DNA from 3 places in the Peribacillus sp. FSL K6-5616 genome. Region 1 is predicted to be linked to each of the others. Evidence: riboswitches for the same ligand, from Rfam matches in the RefSeq annotation. Region 1 holds a riboswitch; each other region holds the start of a gene.
The links. A riboswitch is a leader RNA that binds a small molecule or an ion and turns the genes downstream of it on or off. The one in region 1 is predicted to bind glycine.

Region 1 (8,127 bases):
CGACGTTTTTTTCAAAACATATGAATGGTAATGTGTAGCAAGTACCGAAAAGTCATCGCTAGTGCTTAAACGAATATCAACCATTTTATCGCCAATCATAAAGATTTTTGATAAACCGCCTCCAAGGGATGCACCACCTACCTTTACCAGCCATTCCCCACGTTTTGCCGTAACGACTGTTGTATTCGGATGTTTAAAATAAGGGCAACTGCCTTCAAATTGAAATTCGTAATCTAGACCATGTTCTTTAGTCAGCTCCATGGCATTTTTAATCCTGGAATCATCTGTATCCATGCCAAGTAATCCGCCAAGTAGGGCTTTATCTGTTCCGTGACCTTGGTGCGTTTCAGCAAATGAATCGTAGAAAATAATGTTCGCCTCTTCCGGACAACCACCTAATAGTTCATGAATGAACTTCCCCATTGATACAACACCAGCAGTATGAGAACTAGATGGTCCTACCATGATAGGGCCGATAATGTCAAAACAACTTTGGAATTCCATGTTGTTTCTCCCTTCTTAGACCGTTATAGGCTGTTGAAACAAATGATATCCTTCACAAATCTCTTTTGTTGTTTCTTTTGCTTTTTCTAGAACAACTGTATCTCCATTGCTCTTTAAAACAGCCGCAATCACTTCTCCGATTTTAACCATTTCTTCCTGCTTCATACCACGTGTCGTTAAAGCCGCTGTTCCCATTCGAATGCCACTTGTGACAAATGGGCTTTCAGTATCATAGGGGATCGTGTTTTTGTTAACTGTTATTCCCGCCTCTTCTAGTAATCGTTCTGCTTCTTTTCCGGTTAAATTCCATTGGCGAACGTCTAAAAGTACGATATGGTTGTCCGTTCCACCTGAAACAAGAATTGCGCCTGCTTTCTTTAATGTTTCGCCAAGTGTTGCTGCGTTTTCAATGATTTGTTTGGCATAGATCTTAAAGCTCGGATGCAATGCTTCTTTAAAGGAAACCGCCTTTGCCGCAATAATGTGCATGAGTGGCCCTCCTTGAATCCCTGGGAATATAGCTTTATTTATTTTCTTTATCATGTCTTCATCATTTGTTAAAATGATGCCGCCACGTGGACCGCGTAAAGTTTTGTGCGTTGTGCTTGTCACCACATCCGCATATGGGATTGGCGATGGATGAAAACCTGCTGCCACGAGCCCTGCAATATGGGCCATATCCACCATCAGTTTTGCTCCAACTAGATCGGCGATTTCTTTAAAACGTGCAAAATCAATTGTTCTTGGGAAGGCACTTGTCCCCGCAATAATCAATTTTGGTTTTTCTTTTTTCGCGATTGCTTCAAGATCATCATAGTCGATCAAGTGAGTATCTTCTCTCACCCCATAAGACACAATATCAAACCATTTCCCCGAGATGCTGACGGGACTACCATGAGTTAAGTGTCCTCCATGCGAAAGGTTCATCCCCATCACTTTATCGCCCGGCTGAAGCAACGCATAAAAAACAGCTAGATTTGCTTGTGCACCTGAGTGTGGTTGTACATTTGCATACTTAGCACCAAACAGCTTGGTTAGGCGTTCAATACCTGTTTGTTCCACCACATCTACATATTCACAGCCTCCATAGTAACGCTTCCCTGGATATCCTTCTGCATACTTATTAGTGAGGACAGACCCCATGGCTTCCATCACTTCTTTACTTACGAAGTTTTCTGATGCGATTAATTCTAACGTATTATGTTGTCTTTCCCTTTCATTTTCCATGGCATTATAAATCTCTGAATCATAGTTTTGTAGACTCATATTCAAATATCCTCCTCGATTTTCTTCCAAGCTACCTTTCCTCACAAAAAAGACAGAGGAAAGGCAGGATAAATATCCCACCTTTCCTCTGTCCTTTTTACCTGAGAGATTACCTTGGGTATGAAACATATTACAAAACAATCTGTCTTATAATATTCTTTTCATCAAAAGGATTCCCCTTTGGTGGCTTTTCAGCTCTCTCCAGAGGTGCGTCCAATTGTAGTCTTTTTACCTGAGAGTTTCTATCCCAAGGTTTTTTTGGGAATTGCTCCTTCGGTGCCGAATCGATTTCTTCGGTCTCTCCCACAATTATCATCCGCTTATATAAATTTTCATTAATAATTGTATGTTAACGGGTTTAAATGAAAATTTCAATAATTATCTGAAAAAACTTTATTTTCAGAATTTTATACATGGACGGTATAGATCTTTCTTACAGTTCATAAAATTAGAAGTTATTTGTTATGCAAAATCAAAATTGTTAACTGCTTTTCTGAATCCCAATAAGTTTCTATATCTTGGCTTAAGCCGATCCACTTTTGAACGGTTGCTAAGAAAAGCGAAAGGACATAAAGTCTATATTTTTAACACAATTGATGTATGGAAAAAGAGAAAATTAAGGTATTGTGAGATTTGCGAGAATCCTTGCAGCAATAGAGATTGTTTAGGAGTTTCCTCCTTCTCTTCTTTCTTTTCCTCCTTAGGTTCAGCGATGGTTTCATTAGTCTTCTCTTCTTTAGCAACTTCCTCTTTGTCCCAACCATTTGCTATATTAGCTATGACAATAAATGCTAAAACCCATACCCACCACTTCTTTGGCTTCTTTAGATTGATTTTCTTTTCCTTACTCATTTTGGATTCTTCCCCTTTACCTTACAATTTTAGTATCTACGACTATGTTACCATCGCCTCTTCCCTGTATTAATAGTAAGGTAATTACTTTCCATCTCCTTGATTTGATTTCCTTTTTTATCAATATCCCTATTTAAATCTTGGAGATTTTTATATATGTAGGGATGAATCGCATCGTACAGGGAATTGGTTATTTTCCATTCCCTGTACGCCAGATGCATATTGAATGAGATAAATATGTTTGAGTAAGTAAAACCCTTCTTTATTCGTTTAATATGACTCTCAGTTCACCAATTTAAGTATTCATGTAATGGACCATAAGTCTACTATCAATCAAGTAATCATTTCTTTGTAGCTATTTGGATTCACTTTACTTACAGTAAAATCAGCTATATCAACTTGATAGTAATTTGATAATTTATTTAACATTATTTCTAATTCTTTATTGCTATATAAACCTACTATTACTTCATTTAAAATAACTGTATTATTTCTTTCCATTCTATTTTCCTCCTTTTGATTGAATAATTTTTCATCTTTCATTTGCATTTTAGATCTGACGGAAATGAACATAATATGTTCTTACATTAGGAGCCTCTAATTGGATTTACTTAAACCCAGTGACTTCTCACTTCATACTTTCCTCACAGCATGCCCCACCAAATTCGTTGCATAGTGGGCTACTCTTTTCCTGTGAATTTCTAATGAACGATAGCGCATCAACGACATGGCGATGACGGGAGTGGCTGTTTGTAAATCAAAAGCAGTCTCGGCCGCCCATTTTCCTTCTCAAGAAGATTTCCTTATCTATTCTATTTAGTTTCTTCTAATTTTCATCTTTAGAAAATGCTCTTTCCGTTAAATCCATAGGCCCTGGACGAATAACCGAATCGCTTTTTCCATACTCTTGCTACATTCTCATTATCATACTCAAGTTCCCTTTTTTCTAATATTTCCAATCCTTCCCCGATATCATCCATTTCGTAATCAATCTCATTGGGGGTCATTTTCAAGAAGTGACCACTCCCTGCTTTTCCTGCATATAAATATCCATTTTCTACAGATATATCTCTGAAAATGGGCTCTACTATGCGCCAAGCTTCAAGGTCTCCTCCAATCTTGAAACAAGCACCTTTTCGAGCACCTTCCTTTCCTTCAGAGGTCACGACATCCATAAAGCTCACACCATATCTCTTTAGCCTGTTGTACCGGCGAATGGTATCCTTATAGTAGGAATTTCCAGATTGAATTAAAATATCGCCAATATTTATAAACGGTGTCACTTCACTAATTACTACATCAACTGAATCTGGAGGAACCATAAGCCAAATAATTCGGGGTTGCTCTAATGATTTAATGAGTTCTACTATATTAGTGGTTCCCTTCGCTCCGTATCTTTCCATTTCTTCTATAGCACCGGAATCTAAATCATAGGCCACAACGTCGTGGCTTTCTTCAATTAGGTTTTGACCTAAGTTTAATCCCATTTTTCCTAAACCGATTAATCCAACTTTCATCGTGATGGCCTCCTTTTTAGAATAGAGTACTTCTAATTTGTGCTTCTTTCCTTTTACATATTGGTAACTTCGTTAGATTTAATTAGTATTAAAATTCACCTTATTTTCTAAAGCCCCTGTTGCTTTAAATAAGGGTCACAGTATGCACTTCCGACGTTTTAGGATATTTAAACGCATTCCTGTCTAAAAATTTATTACGTAGAAAAGTCATTTAATCCCCCCTGCATTCTTCCTTGATTGTAAAATTGTGGTGTAGTAAGATTCTAATGGATGTACCAAGTAATAGTTCTTGTGGTGATGATCCTCTATGTATATAAAAGTATAATATCTATATTTTTTAATTGTAAGTACGCACTTTTTTATTATATAGTATTATAAAGTACACTATTATTTTATGACCTGGGGGGAAAATAAATGGGACATCTGCGTGACAAGACGTTTTACTGTGAAAAAGAATTGACACTTTCTATTATTGGCGGTAAATGGAAAATGCTTATTATGTGGCATCTGGGCAAAGAAGGAACCAAGCGATTTGGGGAACTAAAATCTATGATTCCTGAAATTACGCAGAGAATGCTCGCCAGTCAATTGCGAGAGCTCGAAGATGACCTAATTGTTCACCGTGAAGTCTATCCTGTTGTTCCACCAAAAGTTGAATATTCTCTGACCAAAAGAGGAGAAAGTTTGATGCCAATTCTTGAATCCATGTATGACTGGGGCAGTGAGTATATGGAGACAGTCTTGAATAACCAAGCAGATAGAAAAGAAGAATCCCTCTAGGAGAAAAAAGCTTCCCTCATGAAGGATTAGAAAATAATCCTTTATGCCTCCTTTTCTGAAAGCGAATCTTTGTTATGGACAGATTAAGAAAAAAACTTTAATTAATAAATTGGACACTAAAAACCACATGGAGAAACCTTTATAAAGGTTTCTCCATGTGGTTTTTTTAGCCTGTTAACCCATATCGGCGGACGGTATACGAACTCTATTGTATTAGATTTGTTGCTTACTACTCACTTTACGGTCTATTTAATTACCGGCAAGAAGAAGTACCACGATTTTCTTTTTGAATCACATTACCCTTTAACAACTTCTACATAAATAGGGCTTCAAACACAATTCTTCAACGAATTTTCCTAAAAGCAACTCTTGGTATATTTCACTTATCTTCCTTTCTTCACCTTACACACAGTATACTTTTAAACACTATATGATATAAAAGTGGGTACTTCTCATTTAAATAATTAGAGAATACAATAAATGTAGTATCAAACAAAAAATTATTTAAGGAGTGAAGTATTTATGAAACTTCAATTAGCATTAGACCTTGTAAACATCCCACAGGCAATAGAAGTAGTTCGAGAAGTAGAGCAATTTGTCGATGTAGTAGAAATTGGAACTCCTGTTGTCATTAATGAAGGTCTTAGAGCAGTAAAAGAAGTTAGTGCAGCATTTCCTAATTTAACCGTATTGGCTGATTTGAAAATTATGGATGCTGGCGGATATGAAGTTATGAAAGCATCTGAAGCTGGTGCTTCAATCATCACAGTTCTTGGTGCGACGGATGATGCAACAATCAAGGGTGCAGTGGAGGAAGCTAAAAAACAAGGAACACAAATTCTTGTTGATATGATCAATGTAAAAGATATCGAAAAACGTGCGTACGAAATTGATGCACTGGGCGTTGATTATATTTGTGTGCATACAGGGTACGATCTTCAGGCTAAAGGAGAAAACTCATTTGAACAGCTTCAAACAATCAAACGCGTTGTTAAGAATGCGAAAACTGCTGTAGCAGGGGGAATTAAATTAGATACATTGCCGGAAGTCATTGAAGCACAGCCTGATCTTGTCATTGTAGGTGGTGGTATTACTGGACAAGATAATAAAAAAGCAGTAGCTGCGAAAATGCAAGAATTAATTAAACAAGCGACTTTTGCTTAAGAAAGGTATGTGAATTATGAAGACTACTCAATACTTAGCTGAAATTGAAAACGAATTAAATCGGACAATCGAATTAATATCTGAAGATGAAGCTGAAAAATTGGTGGATCACATACTTAAATCCAAGAAAATCTTTGTGGCTGGTGCAGGTCGTTCTGGGTTTATGGCCAAATCTTTTGTTATGCGCATGATGCACATGGGGTTAGATGCATTTGTAGTAGGAGAAACGGTAACCCCTGGTTTAGAAAAAGATGATATTTTAATTATCGCTTCTGGTTCAGGAGAGACAAAAAGTTTAGTGTCAATGGCCGAGAAGGCTAAAGGTTTAGAAGCATCTGTTGCAGTTGTCACGATTTCCCCTGATTCGACCATTGGAAAAATAAGCGACTTAGCTATTAAAATACCTGCCAAGCCTAAGGCTGGTGCAGACAGTGACTACAAAACTATACAGCCTATGGGGTCCTTATTCGAGCAAAGTCTCTTGTTATTATTCGACTCTATCATATTAAGCGTGATGGAGCAAAAGGAATTAGCCGGCCAAACTATGTTTGGAAGACATGCAAATTTAGAGTAGGTTAGGCTTAGTTATGCTTATACTCCTAAATGAATGACTAGTAAATTATAAAAAATTGAACATACTAAATCAGGTTTTGGTAAAAAAATCTTTAGACAGAAACATATAACTTAAAAAGAGCTGTCGAATTAGAGACTTTAATGCCTTCCCAAATTTATGTATGAATCAATATCATTCCGGGCAGATTTCACCATTAGGTGAGGCTGCCTTTTTTTGTATAAAGGTGAAATGTTTGTTTTTCTATTATTTTATTATACATTGCCCATATTTACCATTATTGTTTGCTAATACAAATCACCTTGAAAAATAACAAATTGATAGAGCATGTTTTGAAAAAAAATTATTAAAACATGCTTTTAACATATTCATTTGAATCGTTCTTTTATAAAAAAGTTTGGATCATTTTCCATACTTCTTATCCAACTTCCCGTTAGCTCAATAAGAAAAAAGAGAATAATAGAATAAAGTGGTTAAACTTTTTTCAAAACGGTGCAATATTTTTCAACTTAATTTCAAACACATTTACCTTCTTTTCAGTCTGGTACGGACATTGTTCAACTGAAAGAATTCTTTTAAGTAGGTTTTTACTATTTCGACTGCTGTCCGTTCGGCAAAGTGACTTTTCCTCTTTTCTGATCGACGGGCTTATGCCAAAAACCCCTGTCCTATAATTAAGACAGGGGTTTTGGTCTATAATATTAATTAAATTGCTTTTGAAACCATTCTGTATGGAAAATGCCTTCCTTATCTACACGCTGGTATGTGTGCGCACCAAAGTAATCGCGTTGTGCTTGTATCAGATTTGCTGGCAACGTATCTGTACGATAACTGTCATAGTAAGATAATGCGCTGGAGAATGATGGCACCGCTATGCCTCGCTCAATTGCCATAGCGAGTACTTGACGTAATGCAGATTGATAGCTTTCTACAATTTCTTTAAAGTACGAATCCAATAATAAGTTTGGTAAGTTAGGATCACGATCATAAGCATCTTTAATTTTTTGTAAGAATTGGGCACGAATGATACAACCGCCACGAAAAATCATTGCAATATCACCATAGCAAAGGTTCCAGTCATACTCTTCTGACGCAGAACGCATTTGTGCAAATCCTTGTGCATATGAACAAATTTTACTCATATATAAAGCTTTACGTACTGCCTCTATTAATTCTTCTCCATTTCCTTCATACGTCTTCTCCTCAGGGCCTTTTAATAGCTTACTTGCCTTAACTCGCTCTTCTTTCAAGGCAGATATAAAGCGAGCAAACACAGATTCTGTGACGATTGGAAGTGAAACTCCTAAATCTAAAGCACTTTGACTTGTCCATTTACCTGTACCTTTTTGGCCTGCTGTATCTAAAATTAGGTCAACAAGAGGTTTACCTGTTTCTTTATCCACTTTTGTAAAGATGTCAGCTGTAATCTCAATTAGATAACTATCTAATTCCCCTTTATTCCATTCTGCAAAT
Region 2 (8,127 bases), on a different contig from region 1:
TCTACTCCGTGCTTTTCATGTAAATTTGCTAAGACTTCTTTTACATAAGAAGGAGTTCCAGCAATAATATCGGAATCCTGTTCTTCTATTTCGTAAGGCTCCCCAGACTGCTTCCCGAATATCTCTGCTTGCGCTAAGGTTTGGACCGTGACAGAACGACCGCTTTTGAGATGAACTTTCACAATCTTCCGGTCACCTGTTAACTGTTCTGCTTCTTGTTGTGAAGGAGCAGCAATCACTGAAACCGATACCTTAAAGCTACCAGTTGGATAGATACTTTGGTAAATGTGTGCAGCATCTTCAAGTACAGTCTCATTACTGTTGATAAATCGAGCAAATACATAAGCTATCCCAAGTTCGGCTGCTAACCTGGCACTGTCAGTACTTGCACCAAGCAGAAACATCTTAGGCTTTTCGGAAGGTAGCGGTGTCGCTTGAATGCCTGCAAGCGGGTGAGATTCATTAACTGAATTCTCGATTATTTCTTGCAGGAAAGATAACCGCTCTTCGAAATCTTTTCCATCATTCACAGTTCCAAACTGTAGCGCCTTCGTTGATAAGGGGAGCCCACCTGGTGCCTTTCCGATGCCAAGGTCTACCCTGCCTGGCGAAAGATTCGATAATACGTGAAAGTTTTCCGCCACTTTATATGGACTATAATGCTGAAGCATAACACCTCCGGACCCTACCCGAATCGACTTTGTCTGAGCTAATAAATAAGAAATCAAAACTTCCGGGGAAGACCCCGCCAGCTGTTCGGCATGATGATGTTCCGATACCCAGAAACGGGTATACCCCCACTCTTCTGCATGTTTAGCCAGATTAATGGTTTGCTGTAGTGCATCAAATGCTGAAGCCCCTGGAAATATCGGGCTCTGGTCTAAAATGCCAAGCTTATAACTCATATTCTCTCCTCCTATTTAATTCAAAGTTTACTTATGCGAATAATTATATTTTGACATATCCTATCACCTAAAACATGCTAATGGCAATGGTTTTACTAATAGAAAAAATTATTGTATTGATAGAAAATATCTATCAATTCGATTGTATTGGTAATTGCTGATGTTTTTTCTCAAATTTCCGAATTGATAAAAGAATGTCTTTCCATAATAAAGGGGATTCCACTCCATGATTTAAATGCGTCAGATAGATGTGCTGCTTTATCTTGATTAAATGTGACACATCCACTTCAACCAACGTACCTTGTTCTAACTCTTTTTTAATACATAAGTACGGTAAAAATCCGATACAGCTTCTGCTAAGAATTAGCGACTTCGCCACTTCCAGGTGATCAACCTGAAAATCAATGCGCGGCTCTACATTTGATACTTCAAAAATTTTATGAACGTGGTTCCAGTCAAGCGCACCACACTCAAAAAATACCAACGGCTCCATTGCTAATTCCTGTACTGTTAGCCCAGTTCGAAGTTGAAATGGATGTCCTGGATACACGACTAAACGAATCGAATTATCAAGGGTTTTGTAATTTTGCAGACCACTATGTGTAATATCCTTCATAAAGGCTATATCAACCTGTTTCTGAAGCAATTTTTCCATTAATGCATCATTTGTTGCTGAAATGAATTTAAAGCGTAAATTTGGGTTTTCCTTTTTCCATAGAGGAAGAGCAAATGGAATAAAGTATTGCGATGTAATGATATTAGCCCCTATCGTTATTTCCTCCAGTTCGCTTCCTGTCTTCAACTGCTGTTTCCCCTGGTGAAAGGTACGAATAATTTGATCCGCAAATGGAATGAAGGCTTTCCCTTTTTCGGTTAAAATAATCCCTCTTCCTTGCCTCTCAAATAGTACTGAATCGAGTTCACTCTCAAGCGTCTTAATTCTTGCCGAAACCGTTGGCTGTGATAAAAACATCGCCTCTGCGGCTTTATGAAAACTATTAAGGTGAACAACATACATAAACGCTTCAATATGATCAATATTCATCTTGCCAACTCCTTTTTCCAAAATGAACGCAAAAAGCTCCTGTTCGCTTATCGCGTTCAGGAGCTTTCGGTTGTCCAATCAGCCCATCCACTTATAATGATTCTTTCTCCGATTTTAATCTGATAAATCCAATAAGTAAAGTATAATTTAAACATCACAACAACGAATAGATCACATTTTTTTCCGTTATCTTACAATTTGATTTCAATACTATTTATGCAGATGAAAATTTCAGGATTCTAAGTAAATAAAACGAATAATCCCATTCTCTTTCTGCCCGCTTTTCAATCCTAAGTGTGCATCTTTTTTACAAAATAGAAAAGAACGGTCATCCTAATGGAGTAATTCCAAAAATGACAAAAGGAGAGAAACTACATGCCTCAACAACAAATTGATATCAATCAATTAAATCAAGCAAAAGCAAACGTTACCCTTACGCAAACCTTACTTTCACAAGCAATTGAAAAATCTTCCTCTGGTCCAACTTTGGCACAAGAAGCCATTAAACAAGCTGCTCAAGAAATTGCCCAAGCCCAATCTTCCGTAAATCAGGTTTACAATACAGTACAAGCTCAGCAAGCGGAATGATTTTGGGGATTATCTCGATTAATTGATTCAAAACAAGAATAAAGAGGCCTATATCCAAATCCAGGAATAGGCCTTTATATAACGAATGTATTTGTTGAATCCAAGCTTTTTCACCCCCACTTATTTAATGGCGGTATGCTTTGCGGGAACTTAAACGCATTGTATGGATCATACCTCGTTTTCACTACTCGAAGCCGTTTGAAATTTTCTCCATAATACGCAGCTGGTCAATCTTTAATGGTGTAACGATACGCCCGGTAAGCTTTGTTCTTTCCAAAAGATAGCCCCTTCCTCGGGCAACATCCTATGAAAAAAGCTGGCAAGAAGACATATTCCTAAGCTTATTGATTCATTCCCCCTGCTGGCCCCCCTTGTTACGGGGTCAAATTAGCTACACTCGTGAGTTTCGCTGTTTTACTCGTGAATTCAACGATTTTACCCGTGAGTTTCGCTGTTTTACTCGTGAATTCAACGACTTTACTCGCGAATTTCGCTGTTTTACTCGTGAATTCAACGACTTTACTCGTGAGTTTCGCTATTTTACTCGTGAATTCCACAATTGATCTACAAGGACAAAAAAGGCCCTTCTCGAATTAGAGAAGGGCTTTTTAATAGAATTTCTTATCCTGAAATCTCATCATCGGATTTAACGTCCAATGGTGTTCGTTTATCCATTTTCAGCAAGTAATAACTTGCTATTACCAAGGCTAGGAAAACGATCCCGACAACCAAGGAAATCCTTGTACTAGGATTGATCCACATACCTACCAGCACCATCAGCAAAAAGGCTATTGTTGCATAGTTACTGTAAGGGGCCAATGGCATTTTGAACGGATGTTTCTCCATTTCAGCGGCATTTACCTTTCTGAATTTAAGCTCACTGATCAGTAAGACAAACCATGGAATCATCCCGGGCAAAACACTCGCACTGTACACATAAAGGAATACTTGCGGCGGTGCAAGGTAATTCAGGATAACCCCGATGCCCAATCCTAATAATACAGCGATCGTGCAATATGCCGGCACTCCATTTTTAGATACTTTAGCAAAGACTTTCGGAGCTTGGCCATTCAATGCCAGTGTGTAAAGCATACGACCTGCACTGAAAATCCCACTGTTGCATCCAGACATTGCCGCAGTGATTACGACAAAATTGATGATGCCTGCTGCTGCTGTGATACCTATTTTAGCAAAGGTTGAAACGAATGGGCTGCCTAAGTCATCCAGTTGATCCCAAGGGAAGACTGTCACGATGACGAATATGGCACCAATATAGAAAATTAAAATGCGCCATATGATTGATTGGATCGCTTTTGTTACGGTCTTCGTTGGGTCTTTCGCTTCTCCGGCTGTGATGCCGATAAGCTCAACGCCTTGATAGGAAGCCACGACAAGCGAAAGCGCAAAGAAGAATCCTGTCCAGCCTCCCGTAAAGAAGCCGCCATTTTCCCAAAGATTCGATAATCCAATCGCATCCCCGCCATTCCCTATTCCAAAGAAGATAAGGCCTAGGCCGGCAACGATCATCAATATAATCGTTATGATTTTTATAAGTGCAAACCAGAATTCAAATTCCCCGAAGGATTTAACGGAAATGAGGTTGGCCGCTCCCAAGATGATCATGGCGACCACACCTGGTATCCAGGCCGGTAACTCCGGGAACCAATATTGCATATACAAGCCAACCGCAATGATTTCGGACATTCCGACGATTACCCATTGAAACCAATTGCTCCAAGCAGTCATATAACCTGCCAAAGGATGTATATAGCTGCTCGCAAAGGTTGCAAAAGAACCTGTAGTCGGTTCTAAATAAAGCATCTCACCCATGGAACGCATGATGAAAAATATAAAAATACCTGCGATGGCATAAGCAAGCATTACAGAGGGCCCTGTCCATTTGATCGTGCTCGCCGATCCCATGAATAACCCGACACCTATGGTTCCGCCCAAAGCTATCATTTGAATGTGACGTGCTTCCAGCCCTCTCTTTAATTCCTTGTTCGACATGTTTAACTCCCCCAGATGCAATATCGGTAATGCTTTTCTATCCTTACCACGAACTTATTAATTATTGCGGTTAAAAATGCTCTATCGAAAAAATATCAATAACACTTCATTTATGTTTTCTTATCTTATAATAGTAAATATTCTGTAAAAATACAATTGTATTTTTGAAATAAACAGTTGCCAAATATATCTTGGCAATTTTCCTAATCTAAAAATATAATTTTTAAAAAATGATGATCAATATTTTATAATAGTGATCATCCAAAAAAATAAATTTTTCAAGTACCTTAAAAATTAAGACCACTATTAAACTACAGATAATGCCTGTTTCATTTCAAAAAATTTGTTGACCTACCGAAAAATAGATGATAGAATTCCAATATTATTTTATAAGCATAATGAATGATCAAGCAGTGGAAAATTATCACTGGCTGACATTTCTTCACAACCGCATACAAGCAAGCGATGAATGCTATGGATGACACTATAGCAGGAGCAGCTTCTGGAGAGACTGTACAAGATGCAGCGCCGAAGGATTCACAATCTCAGGCAAAAGGACAGAAGAGTAACGAATGATAAAATTGTTATTCTGAACCCTTTAAGAGATTGGTATTATCCAATCTCTTTTTTTATTGTCCATTTTGTGGTTGGACTAAAAACAACAGCTTTAAAACCAATGGGAAAGGCAAGCTGGACGAAAAAATTACGTCCCTCTCTCCAAGACCATGCAGGTAAACTCATTCACTACCAAGACTATAAAAAGACGGGGGCGTAAGAATTGGCAAAACAAGAATTAAAAAGAGATTTAAAAAATAGACATGTACAACTGATCGCAATAGGAGGAACCATTGGCACCGGATTATTTTTAGGTTCCGGAAAAGCCATACAATTGGCAGGACCTTCTATATTATTTTCTTATCTGATAATAGGGATTGCCTTGTATTTTGTGATGAGGGCCCTGGGGGAATTGCTCTTATCCAATGCAGGGTATGCATCATTCACTGAATTTGCAACCGAATATGTCGGTCCATGGGCCGGCTTCGTAACAGGGTGGACATATTGGTTCTGTTGGATCATGACCGCAATGGCCGATATCATAGCTGTCGGCGTCTATATGCAATATTGGTTCGATATCCCTCAATGGATTCCGGCTCTAATATGCCTGGTCATTCTGTTAGGATTGAACCTTTTGACCGTTAAGTTATTTGGTGAATTGGAATTCTGGTTTGCCATCATTAAAGTAATCACGATCATCGCCTTGATCGTCGTGGGGATCATCCTTTTGATCATCGGCTTCAATACCAATAGCGGAACGGTTTCCCTAACGAACCTATGGAATCATGGGGGCATGTTCCCTAATGGCATTTCTGGATTCCTATTATCTTTACAGCTGGTCGTCTTCTCATTTGTCGGTGTCGAATTGGTCGGGGTTTCTGCAGCAGAAACGGCAAACCCGAGAAAGAACATTCCATCTGCCATCAATAAAATCCCTGTCCGGATTTTACTTTTCTATGTTGGTGCACTATTCGTCATTCTCTGCGTCAACCCATGGACACAACTGGATGCCACGAGCAGCCCATTTGTAGAGGTCTTTGCGTTAATCGGCATTCCTGTCGCTGCAGGGATCATCAACTTCGTCGTTTTGACATCCGCTGCTTCTGCATGCAACAGTGGTTTATTTTCAACGAGCCGAATACTTTATACGTTAAGCAGGAATGGCGAAGCCCCTGCTAAACTGGAAAAATTAAATAAACAGGCTGTTCCGAGCAATGCCTTATTAACATCCACAATCGTTGTATCAATAGGGGCATTATTAAGCAAACTGATACCTGAACAGGCATTTACCGTCGTGACGACCATCAGTGCCATCTGTTTCATATGGGTATGGAGCATTATCTTGATTTCCCATATCAAATATTCGAAAACAAGGCCTGACCTAAGAGCAAAATCGACTTTCAAGGCTCCTTTTACACCCTTTGTCAATTACGCCATATTAGGATTATTCCTGTTCATCCTTATTGTTATGCTATTCGCTGAAGCTACACGGCTATCACTGCTCTTGACCCCAATCTGGTTCATACTTTTGGTAATACTATATAACTCTAGGAAAAAATATAGCTAAAGGAAATAAAGCCTTGAACTCACTATGAATTCAAGGCTTTATCTGTTTTATGAACATATCATTGTTCGGCTGTCTGCGCACTGCTGCTAAAATATATCAGGCAACTGCATTAAATTTTATATCAAAATAGTGTAAGCTAATATATATTATCGGACCTTTTCGGTCAGGTATGAATTTTCCATCCGGTTCGGTTCACACATCCATCAGTGGCATTGAAGAATAAACCCCCATTGGTGGGCGTTTCACTTTATTTAAAACGGAGGGGGTTGTTTAATGAAGATTATATATATTCTTACACTAGTTCCTTTTATAGGCATACTGGGATTTCTACCTTTTGTTAATAAAATAGAACCATATGTATTAGGGATGCCTTTCAATATGTTCTGGATGGCTATGTGGGTGGTCCTTACCTCTGCCATACTCGGCATCATGTATAAGCTGGATCCCAGGAATCGGGAAGGTGACCAGGAATGAATATTGCTCTCTTAATCATTTTAGCATTTTTACTTCTATCGATATTTTTAGGAATACGCTCTTCAAAAGGAAAAGATATGGACTTGGAACAATGGACGGTGGGCGGACGCGGTTTTGGTGCGATATTCGTCTTTCTGCTGATGGCCGGGGAAATCTATACGACCTTCTCCTTCCTTGGCGGCAGCGGCTGGGCTTATGGCAAGGGCGCACCCGCTCTATATGTTCTAATTTACATTACCTTGTCTTACGTATTATCCTATTGGCTCCTGCCGGAAATATGGAGATACGCCAAAGAAAATAAACTGATGTCTCAATCCGATTTCTTTGTAAGCAAATATAAGAGTCCCGGTTTAGGAATTTTGGCTGCACTTGTCGGTGTGGTGTCGATGATTCCAGTGATCGTCGTGCAGCTGAAAGGATTGGGGATCATTGTCTCAGAAGCATCTTATGGTGCCATCTCTATGTCTGAGGCAGTTTGGATGGGGGCGATCAGCCTTACCATTTATGTGATGATCTCAGGTATACACGGTTCAGTTTGGACCGCGGTCATTAAAGATATCATGATGGTCGCCATAATAGGATTTTTGGGGATTTATCTGCCAATTCATTACTTTGGCGGATTTCAGCCGATGTTTGAAGCGGTTGATGCGGCCAAGCCAGGTTTTCTTAAGTTCCCAGATCAGGGACTTAGCGTATCATGGTTCATCTCCACAGTAATATTGCTCGTATTCGGTTTCTATATGTGGCCACAGGTTTTCAGCGCTGTTTATTCAGCACGCAGCGGCAAGGTATTTCGAAAGAACGCCATCATCAGCCCTTTATATACACTCATGCTGTTATTCGTCTTTTTCGTTGGGTTTACAGCTATATTGAAAGTGCCCGGACTCGTTGGGGCAGATGCAGACCTCTCATTGCTGCGCCTTTCGATCGAGACCTTTGATCCATGGTTTATAGGCATAATCGGCGGCGCTGGATTGTTGACC
Region 3 (8,127 bases), on a different contig from region 1:
CGAAGGATATTGATGGGAATTCCGATATTCGGGACGTTCATCAAATTATACGAAACTTATTTTTTTGCAAGCCAATTCAGTGGCTTGCTTTCCGGAGGGCTGTCGATTAACGATAGCATCAAATTATTCTCGATAAATCAACAGCAGCCTTTTTACCAAAAACTTTGCAATATCATCAAAGATGATCTGATCGAGGGCAGATCACTTGAAATGATTTTTCGGGAGCTCCCATATTTTGATGGGAATTTACCGGTGGTCGCTGCAAATGGTCAAAAATACGGCAGACTTGATGCCGAGTTACTTCATTACAGTCGTTTTATACTGGAGAAAATTGAAGAGAGAATGAATGCAATCTTGAAAATCATTCAGCCTTTAATGTTTTCACTGATAGGTCTTTTGATCGTGTCCATTTATTTGGCGGTTTTGCTGCCGATGTTCTCACTGCTCGAAGGTTTATAGGATTTCATTTTTGTATTCCGGAGGTGAAAATGCCCGAAGGTCATCTGGTATTCAGATGCTTCAGGAGCATGATGATATGTTGAAGAAAGTGATGAATGAACGTGGTTTTACACTAATTGAAATGCTTATTGTTTTACTGGTGATATCCATCCTTTTGATTATAACAATCCCCAATATCACGAAAAACCAATCCACAATCCAGTCTAAAGGATGTGAAGCTTTCGTGAAGATGGCCCAAGCACAGGTGCAGGCTTATGAAATCGATAATGCTAAATTGCCCGGAAGTATCGATGAATTGGAAAGTCAAGGCTATCTCAAACAGACTTCCTGCCCAAATGGGGATGAAATTAGTTTGGATAGTAAAGGAAAGATAACGGTCGTTGAGTAGGAGAGAAGTGAATATACGGCATTCCGATGGTGGGTACACACTATCTGAAACCCTTATTGTCCTCGCTATTTTTGTACTCCTTATTTCCATCGGTCCTAATTTATATCCCAGCTTCACTAAAGGAATGGAAAATAGGCTATTTCTTTCTCAATTCCATGAAGATCTTTTCTATGCTCAACAGTATGCCATCAGTCATGAGAGCTTGATTTACCTCCACATTGATAATACCAAAAAGGTTTATACCGTTTCGTCTTATAAGGAGGGGATCGTTTTAGAGAGAAGCATACCAGAGGATATACAGTTTTTAAGCGGCACTTTGGGGTACAGCTTCCATTTTAATCAATATGGAAATGCTTCCAAAGCCGGAACGATTATGATTGACACGTCAAAGGGAAAGTACAAACTAGTGCTCAATATCGGTAAAGGGAGGTTCCGGATTGAGAAATTGTAAAGGGTACGTCTACCTTGAACTGATGGCTGCATTTTCCGTTTGTATATTACTGGTCCTTGCCATTTTACCAATGCTTGAAGAGGTATTGACGCAACGGAAAGATATTTCCGTAAGGACAGAAGCCCACCATTTATTATATGAAAGGTTGACGGCGTTCATGGATGGGGAGATTCAGGCAGTTGGTCAGGAGATCATTTACAAAAAAAGAAGCTTTGAATTGGTTTGGAAGGACCATGGGGATTTCCCGGGAATGATTGAAGGGTGTGTACGCTATGAAGATGAAACGGGTAATTGGGAATCCATTTGTGATGCTGCAAAAAAATGATGGCTTTACGATGATCGAATTGCTTTTTTCTTTATTGATTTTAATGACGACGTCGCTTTTTGTTCTGCAGCTCTTCTCAATCATTCACACCCAGATGAGGTCCGTTGATAAATTGCATCCTAAAGAGTGGGAGGTCTTTACCATGCAAATGAAGCAGGAGGTCCGGAGTTCCAAAGCTCAAGATGTAATGGGAAACAAATTATATTTGCTTTCAGGTGAACAATTATCATCGCTGGAACAATATGAAGATAAGGTACGAAGACGAGTGGATGGTATGGGGCATGAGGTCATCTTGCAGAACATTTCGGAATTCCGGGTCGATAAGGATGGAAGTGTCATTGTTATAAATATAACGGATAAAGCAGGGACTACTTTCAGTCGAAGATTTCATCCCTTCTTTAGGAATGATACGAAAGTCGATGAATAATCAAAAAGGAGTCGTTTTCCCGATGGTCATGATTGTAGCGAGTGTTTTCATCATGTTCACGATACTAATGATCGACCAGTTTATCATTGATAAAAAGTTTTATAAAGAAGTGGAAGAGTCGCTTGTGGCCGACCATCTTGTCCATCTAGCCATCAAGGATGTGACGGCAGAGTGGGGCGAAGAAATCCCGAAAATCATCCAAGGGGAAAAATCATATCCCAATGGTGTGGTGCGATATTCCTTAATGAAGCAAGAAGGTCCTTACGTCTATATCGAGTTTTCTTCCAAAACTAAAAATGATCGAGAGGGAAGGGTCATCATTCAATACGATAAAGAAGCGGGGGAAGTGAAAGAATGGTTGGAGAAGCAAGCTGTGTAATACCAAAACGACAGGTTCACGTGTTCAGGGAGCAAGGGAAGGAATAAAAAAAGCGTAAACCGGACATACTTTGCGTAGGGTGATGATTTTATATGTCTACAAACGCTTATATTAAATATCTGACGCAGCAGCTTGTCGAGTATTTCAATCTGACGAAAAAAGAACGAAAAGAAAAACGCCGTCACAGAAAAGAGGATAAAAACCATGGTATGTCCCATTGGTTTGGCATTGTCCCTTTTGCTTTGTCGATGTTTGTAAGGAAAACGATCAAAAAGTAAAACAGATGTCCTGAACTTTGGACATCTGTTTTTTTGTTCTTCACTTATCCCAACGCCCTATCTGAAAGGTAAAATAATCCTCCGTTGATGATGGATATTCTGATGTTGGGTTCATATTGTGCTTTTAGTGCTTCTTTTTCGGTATAATAGCTCTCACTTTTTTCGTCCATATCCTTGTAAAAATGCTCCAATAAATTCAAGTCATTCTGCCAGCGCAGCATTGCCTCCTCCGCCCAGGAATGGTCATCATCCTCGAAACTGGTTCTGATGTATGTATCCAGTCTTGCCAATCCACTCTTGGGCATGATCAGAGGTGAAAGCGTAAAGGAGTAATCCGGTATTTTCGGGGTGACGTTAATCGGTAAAACCCGATGGTGAAACCCTTCCATTATTTCACCCGAGATTAAATTCAATCCGATTGACATGAAAGTATCTTTTTTGCGGTCGCATTGATACGATATTTTCACATTCAAGGTCAGCCAAGGAAACAAAGGATTATTTCTGCCTTTTGATGGAGGCGTATTCTCAAAAAGTCTAGTATACCCTGCCAGCTTTTTGGTTGATTGAATAATCTGGTGAAGGCGAGGGGAGCCAAAATGAATCATTTCTCCCTTTAAATCGGATGGAGCTTGTTCTGGGTCGGTAATGAAAGTAATCTGTGCCGGGTTCGGAACACCTCCTGTTTTTTCCAGATAATGCCAATAAAAGGGTCTGTTCATTAATTCCTTATCCATTTCAATCGTCAATTGCACTGTAAGGTGGGTTGGTGCATTATCCAGTATTTCACAATCGTTGGCTTTAAAGAAAGTGATTAAAAAATCATGAATTTCCCGTTGCTGCATGAACCTCACCTTCCTTCATTGATTGAGCGAATTGGATCAATGATGAAAAATTATCCATCTTGATTTTCATTTCGCCCTCTGTTTTGGACTCGCCGACCACATCAATTAAATATTCTTCAATGTTGTTAATATCCAGTTTGGTTAGAATATCATCCAATTCACCGATTACTTTTTCAAATAAATTTATTTTTTCGTATAGTAACTTCAGTATATGTTCTTCAACTGTATTTTTCGTGGCAAAGTTATAAATCATCACATCTTCTTCCTGACCAAGGCGGTGGATCCGTCCAATTCTCTGTTCAAGCCTCATTGGGTTCCATGGCAGGTCAAAATTAATCAAGTGATGGCAAAACTGAAGGTTTATCCCTTCCCCGCCAGCTTCTGTTGCGATTAATACCTGAATATTCTTTTGGAATAATTCTCGCATCCAGTCTTTCTTTCCGCGCTTAAAACCGCCCCGGAAAGGAACAGAAGAAATTCCATTCTGCTGTAGGTACCATTGGAGATATAGTTGAGTCGCCCTATATTCCGTAAAGATAATTACTTTGTCATCAATTTTCTTGATCAGTTCCAAAGCTTTTTCAGCCTTTGAGTTCTGGACCGTTTCATTCACTTTAGTAAATAAATCATCAAGCTTTGCCAAAAAATCAGGGGAAGGCTGATCGTATTTATCTCTCATATTCTTTAATGTATAAAAGACAGCCTCTCTGCTGCTGCATGCTTCCCTTTGGAGAGTGAGAGCCGAAAAGGCGCTTCCTTTTGATCCATCGGAAATTGGCTTGAATTTGGAAACAGCATCATACAATGCTTGTTCCGTTGGAGAAAATTCAATGGTGATGGTTTCCACATGCCGTTTTGTCCATTCAATGCCAGTATCGGCCCGCCGGTTTCGAATCATGACAGTGTTGACCAGTTCCTTTAGGTGTTCATCTTCAATTATGTTCCGGCCTTTCCCTTTATACTTTTCCGAAAAGAGTGAAGCATTTCCCAAGTGGCCCGGTTTCAATAACGAAACGAGGTGGAATATCTCCTCGACTTTATTTTGAATCGGAGTGGCTGTCAGGAGTAAACAAAATTTCTTTTTCAGATTTTGAACGAATTCATAGTTCTTCGTCTTATTATTTTTAAGTTTATGAGCTTCATCAATAATGATGAAGTCATATTCCTGAGTAAAGATGATATCTCGATGTGGAGCGCGTTTCGCTGTATCAATGGATGAAATGACCACATCACAGGAGTCCCAGACATAACTTTTTCTCTGAACGACTGCCGGAATATGAAACTTGGTATTCAATTCAAATGCCCATTGTGTGACAAGGGAAGCCGGAACAAGGATCAATACTTTTTTTACAAGTCCCCTAATCATATACTCTTTTAGGATCAAGCCTGCTTCAATTGTTTTTCCCAGCCCTACCTCATCAGCCAAAATGGCTTTTCCATTCATCTTTTCCACTACTTGCTTCGCCGCTTCCAATTGATGGGGAAGCGGGGTTAACTGAGGAAGGTGCTTGGGCGCCTGTAAACCTTCAAAATCAGGGATGATAAGGTTTTCCTCCATTTGAACCGCCAACTTATAAAGCTCCCAATTTCCCCATGGACCGTCATTTTCCATCTTTTGCAGAAACTCGTCATTCCATTCAGAATTGAAGGATATATTGATTTTCATAGAAATAACTCCCTCTTAAATCATAATTTCCTTAATATAAGGTCAAAACCCGAACATTTCATATGTGAAGTAAGATAAATATTTCTCTTCAAAAGTTATTGCAGAGATAAGTTTCTTAGGGTAGGATATAAGTATATTTAGAAAATTCCAATTTCCTAACGCTGCAAAGAATGTTTGTACATCGATTTTGCAGTTCGCGTTTTCTTAGTATGGGCTATATGCTCCTAATTTATCCAAGATTACCGAGGAGATCAGTTAAACGGTATCTGAAGTTTTAGGAGAATTGGCAGAGAATGCATTCCATTTATGTTCAAAGGTTTTACCGATGCTGGGGGCTTATTCGCTTCCTTTCAATGGTAGACCATTTATATGCGGGTGAAGATAAGGGGAGAGACTACGGATGTAGCGCCGAAGGAGCAAACTTAGCAGTGAATCTCTCAGGCAAAAGAACTCTTATTGGACGCAACTCTGGAGAGCGCCGCCCGTTATGGGACGCGGCCACCAAAGGGGAAAACCTATTACATAGGTAAACTTTCAGGTTTCAGGACAGAGAAAAAGCTCAAACGGGCTTTCTCTGTCCTTTTTTGTGCTTTTTTCACATCATGAATCAGGATGTATCTGATGCGTAATGACAAGAAGCTTTTGATAATGAAGCCAATTAATTTTTAAAAAAATCTGAAGGGGGTCATTTTTTGACCAATTTAAAAAGAACACCACTATTTGAGGTTTATCGTGAATACGGAGGTAAAACGATTGATTTTGGCGGCTGGGAACTTCCTGTCCAATTTTCGGGTATAAAGGATGAACATGAAGCCGTACGGACAAAAGCGGGGTTATTCGATGTTTCCCATATGGGGGAAGTCGATGTTAAGGGGCCTGGGAGCCTTTCCTTTTTACAGAAGATGCTGACCAATGATATATCAAAGCTGCAACAGGGCGGTGCCCAATATACAGCCATGTGTTATGAAAACGGAGGCACGGTTGATGATCTTATCGTGTATAAAAGGGCTGAGGACGACTATCTGCTCGTGGTCAATGCAGCGAATACAGAAAAAGATTTCAATTGGCTGCAAGCAAATTTAACGGAAGATGCCCAAATTACGAATGTATCAAGTGACTATACACAGCTGGCACTTCAAGGACCAGCTGCAGAGAAGATATTACAAAAACTATCGGGAAGTACTGACTTAAGTGAAATTGGACTTTTCAGGTTCAAGGATCATGTCATGATTAACGGTATCTCCACGCTGGTATCCCGTACTGGATACACTGGTGAAGATGGTTTTGAGATATATAGCGACAGTAAAAATGGCCCTGCCCTTTGGAAGGCGATTATGGATGCCGGTAAGGAAGAGGGGGTTCAGCCGATTGGTTTAGGTGCTCGTGATACCCTGCGTTTTGAAGCGAAACTGCCGCTGTATGGGCAGGAGCTTTCAGCGGACATCACCCCGATAGAAGCCGGGATTGGTTTTGCAGTAAAAGTGGATAAGGAAGTTGATTTTTTCGGGAAAGCCGTTCTTGCTGAGCAAAAGGAGAAAGGGGCTCCCCGAAAGCTTGTGGGAATTGAAATGATTGACCGTGGCATTCCACGTCATGGGTATAAGGTCTACAGCGGTGATGAAGTCATTGGCGAGGTCACGACTGGTACCCAATCGCCAACATTGAAGAAAAACGTTGGATTGGTACTTATCGATAAGGAATTTTCGGTTCTGGATGCGGAAGTCGAAGTGGAAATCCGTTCCAAACGTTTGAAAGCCGTTATAATACAAACACCTTTTTATAAAAAACCACGTAAATAGAGGGGAATGGTCATTAGATGAAACATCGTTATTTACCCATGACAGAGCAAGATAAACAAGAAATGCTGGAAGCGATAGGGGTATCCACTGCTGAAGAACTTTTCAAAGATATCCCTGAAAGCGTTCGTTTTCAAGGAGAATACGATATCAAGCCTGCTAAATCGGAACCTGCATTAATGAAAGAATTATCAAGGCTTGCTGCAAAGAATGCGGACCTTAAAAATTATGCTTCCTTCCTTGGTGCGGGTGTCTATGACCATTACGCCCCGGTCATCGTCGATCATGTTCTTTCCCGTTCTGAGTTTTATACGGCTTATACACCGTATCAGCCTGAAATTTCACAGGGCGAGCTTCAAGCAATCTTTGAATATCAAACGATGATATGTGAATTGACGGGCATGGATGTGGCTAACTCCTCCATGTATGACGGCGGGACGGCGCTGGCTGAAGCAGCGATGCTTGCTTCAGGTCAGACAAGGAGGAAGAAGATTCTCATTTCAGGAACCGTTCATCCTGAATCAAGAGAAGTTGTGAAGACATATGCGAAAGGGCAACGCGTGGAAGTGATCGAAATTCCTCATGAAGGCGGTGTGACTGACTTAGCTGCTTTAAGGGAATTGGCGAATGATGACATTGCAGGAGTGATCGTGCAATATCCGAACTTTTTTGGCCGGATCGAGCCATTGAAAGAAATGGAAGAAATCATTCATGGCGTCAAGTCCATGTTTATCGTTTCCAGTAATCCGCTTGCATTGGGAGCTTTGACATCCCCTGGTGCACTCGGTGCAGATATCGTAACGGGGGATGCTCAGCCATTCGGCATTCCAGCGGCATTCGGTGGACCTCATTGTGGATATTTTGCGGTTACCAATAAATTTGTACGGAAAGTTCCGGGCAGACTCGTCGGTCAGACGGTTGATGAGAATGGAAAAAGAGGGTTTGTACTGACGCTTCAAGCTCGTGAACAGCACATTCGCCGTGACAAAGCCACATCCAACATATGTTCCAATCAAGCTTTGAATGCCTTGGCAGCTTCTGTTGCAATGACCGCGCTTGGGAAAAAGGGTGTCAAAGAAATGGCCGTGCAAAATATTCAAAAAGCACATTATGCGA

Region 2: linked by a shared signal. The riboswitch ahead of MHB45_RS00895 (amino acid permease) and the one ahead of glyA (serine hydroxymethyltransferase) in region 1 are both predicted to bind glycine.
Region 3: linked by a shared signal. The riboswitch ahead of gcvT (glycine cleavage system aminomethyltransferase GcvT) and the one ahead of glyA (serine hydroxymethyltransferase) in region 1 are both predicted to bind glycine.

Annotation. Positions count from the first base shown of each region.
Region 1 is NZ_JBBOYT010000002.1:48,545-56,671, reverse strand. It holds gene MHB45_RS26965 (serine dehydratase beta chain) at 1-504, opposite strand, end outside; gene glyA (serine hydroxymethyltransferase) at 520-1,770, opposite strand; glycine riboswitch at 1,856-1,978, opposite strand; glycine riboswitch at 1,981-2,086, opposite strand; gene MHB45_RS26955 (hypothetical protein) at 2,347-2,622, opposite strand; gene MHB45_RS26950 (hypothetical protein) at 2,956-3,123, opposite strand; partial or broken gene gnd (phosphogluconate dehydrogenase (NAD(+)-dependent, decarboxylating)) at 3,256-4,139, opposite strand; gene MHB45_RS26940 (winged helix-turn-helix transcriptional regulator) at 4,554-4,919, shown strand; gene hxlA (3-hexulose-6-phosphate synthase) at 5,442-6,083, shown strand; gene hxlB (6-phospho-3-hexuloisomerase) at 6,100-6,657, shown strand; gene gndA (NADP-dependent phosphogluconate dehydrogenase) at 7,356-8,127, opposite strand, start outside.
Region 2 is NZ_JBBOYT010000001.1:188,116-196,242, reverse strand. It holds gene MHB45_RS00925 (LLM class flavin-dependent oxidoreductase) at 1-905, opposite strand, end outside; gene MHB45_RS00920 (LysR family transcriptional regulator) at 1,039-1,950, opposite strand; gene MHB45_RS00915 (hypothetical protein) at 2,326-2,538, shown strand; partial or broken gene MHB45_RS00910 (BBE domain-containing protein) at 2,649-2,765, opposite strand; gene MHB45_RS00905 (hypothetical protein) at 2,959-3,135, shown strand; gene MHB45_RS00900 (amino acid permease) at 3,160-4,548, opposite strand; glycine riboswitch at 5,041-5,119, shown strand; gene MHB45_RS00895 (amino acid permease) at 5,327-6,670, shown strand; gene MHB45_RS00890 (DUF3311 domain-containing protein) at 6,944-7,144, shown strand; gene MHB45_RS00885 (sodium:solute symporter family protein) at 7,141-8,127, shown strand, end outside.
Region 3 is NZ_JBBOYT010000001.1:3,049,346-3,057,472, reverse strand. It holds gene comGB (competence type IV pilus assembly protein ComGB) at 1-459, shown strand, start outside; gene comGC (competence type IV pilus major pilin ComGC) at 536-847, shown strand; gene comGD (competence type IV pilus minor pilin ComGD) at 855-1,298, shown strand; gene MHB45_RS14610 (hypothetical protein) at 1,285-1,623, shown strand; gene comGF (competence type IV pilus minor pilin ComGF) at 1,571-2,050, shown strand; gene comGG (competence type IV pilus minor pilin ComGG) at 2,043-2,429, shown strand; gene MHB45_RS14595 (YqzE family protein) at 2,522-2,707, shown strand; gene MHB45_RS14590 (YqhG family protein) at 2,752-3,549, opposite strand; gene MHB45_RS14585 (DEAD/DEAH box helicase) at 3,527-5,215, opposite strand; glycine riboswitch at 5,591-5,678, shown strand; glycine riboswitch at 5,682-5,767, shown strand; gene gcvT (glycine cleavage system aminomethyltransferase GcvT) at 5,908-7,014, shown strand; gene gcvPA (aminomethyl-transferring glycine dehydrogenase subunit GcvPA) at 7,032-8,127, shown strand, end outside.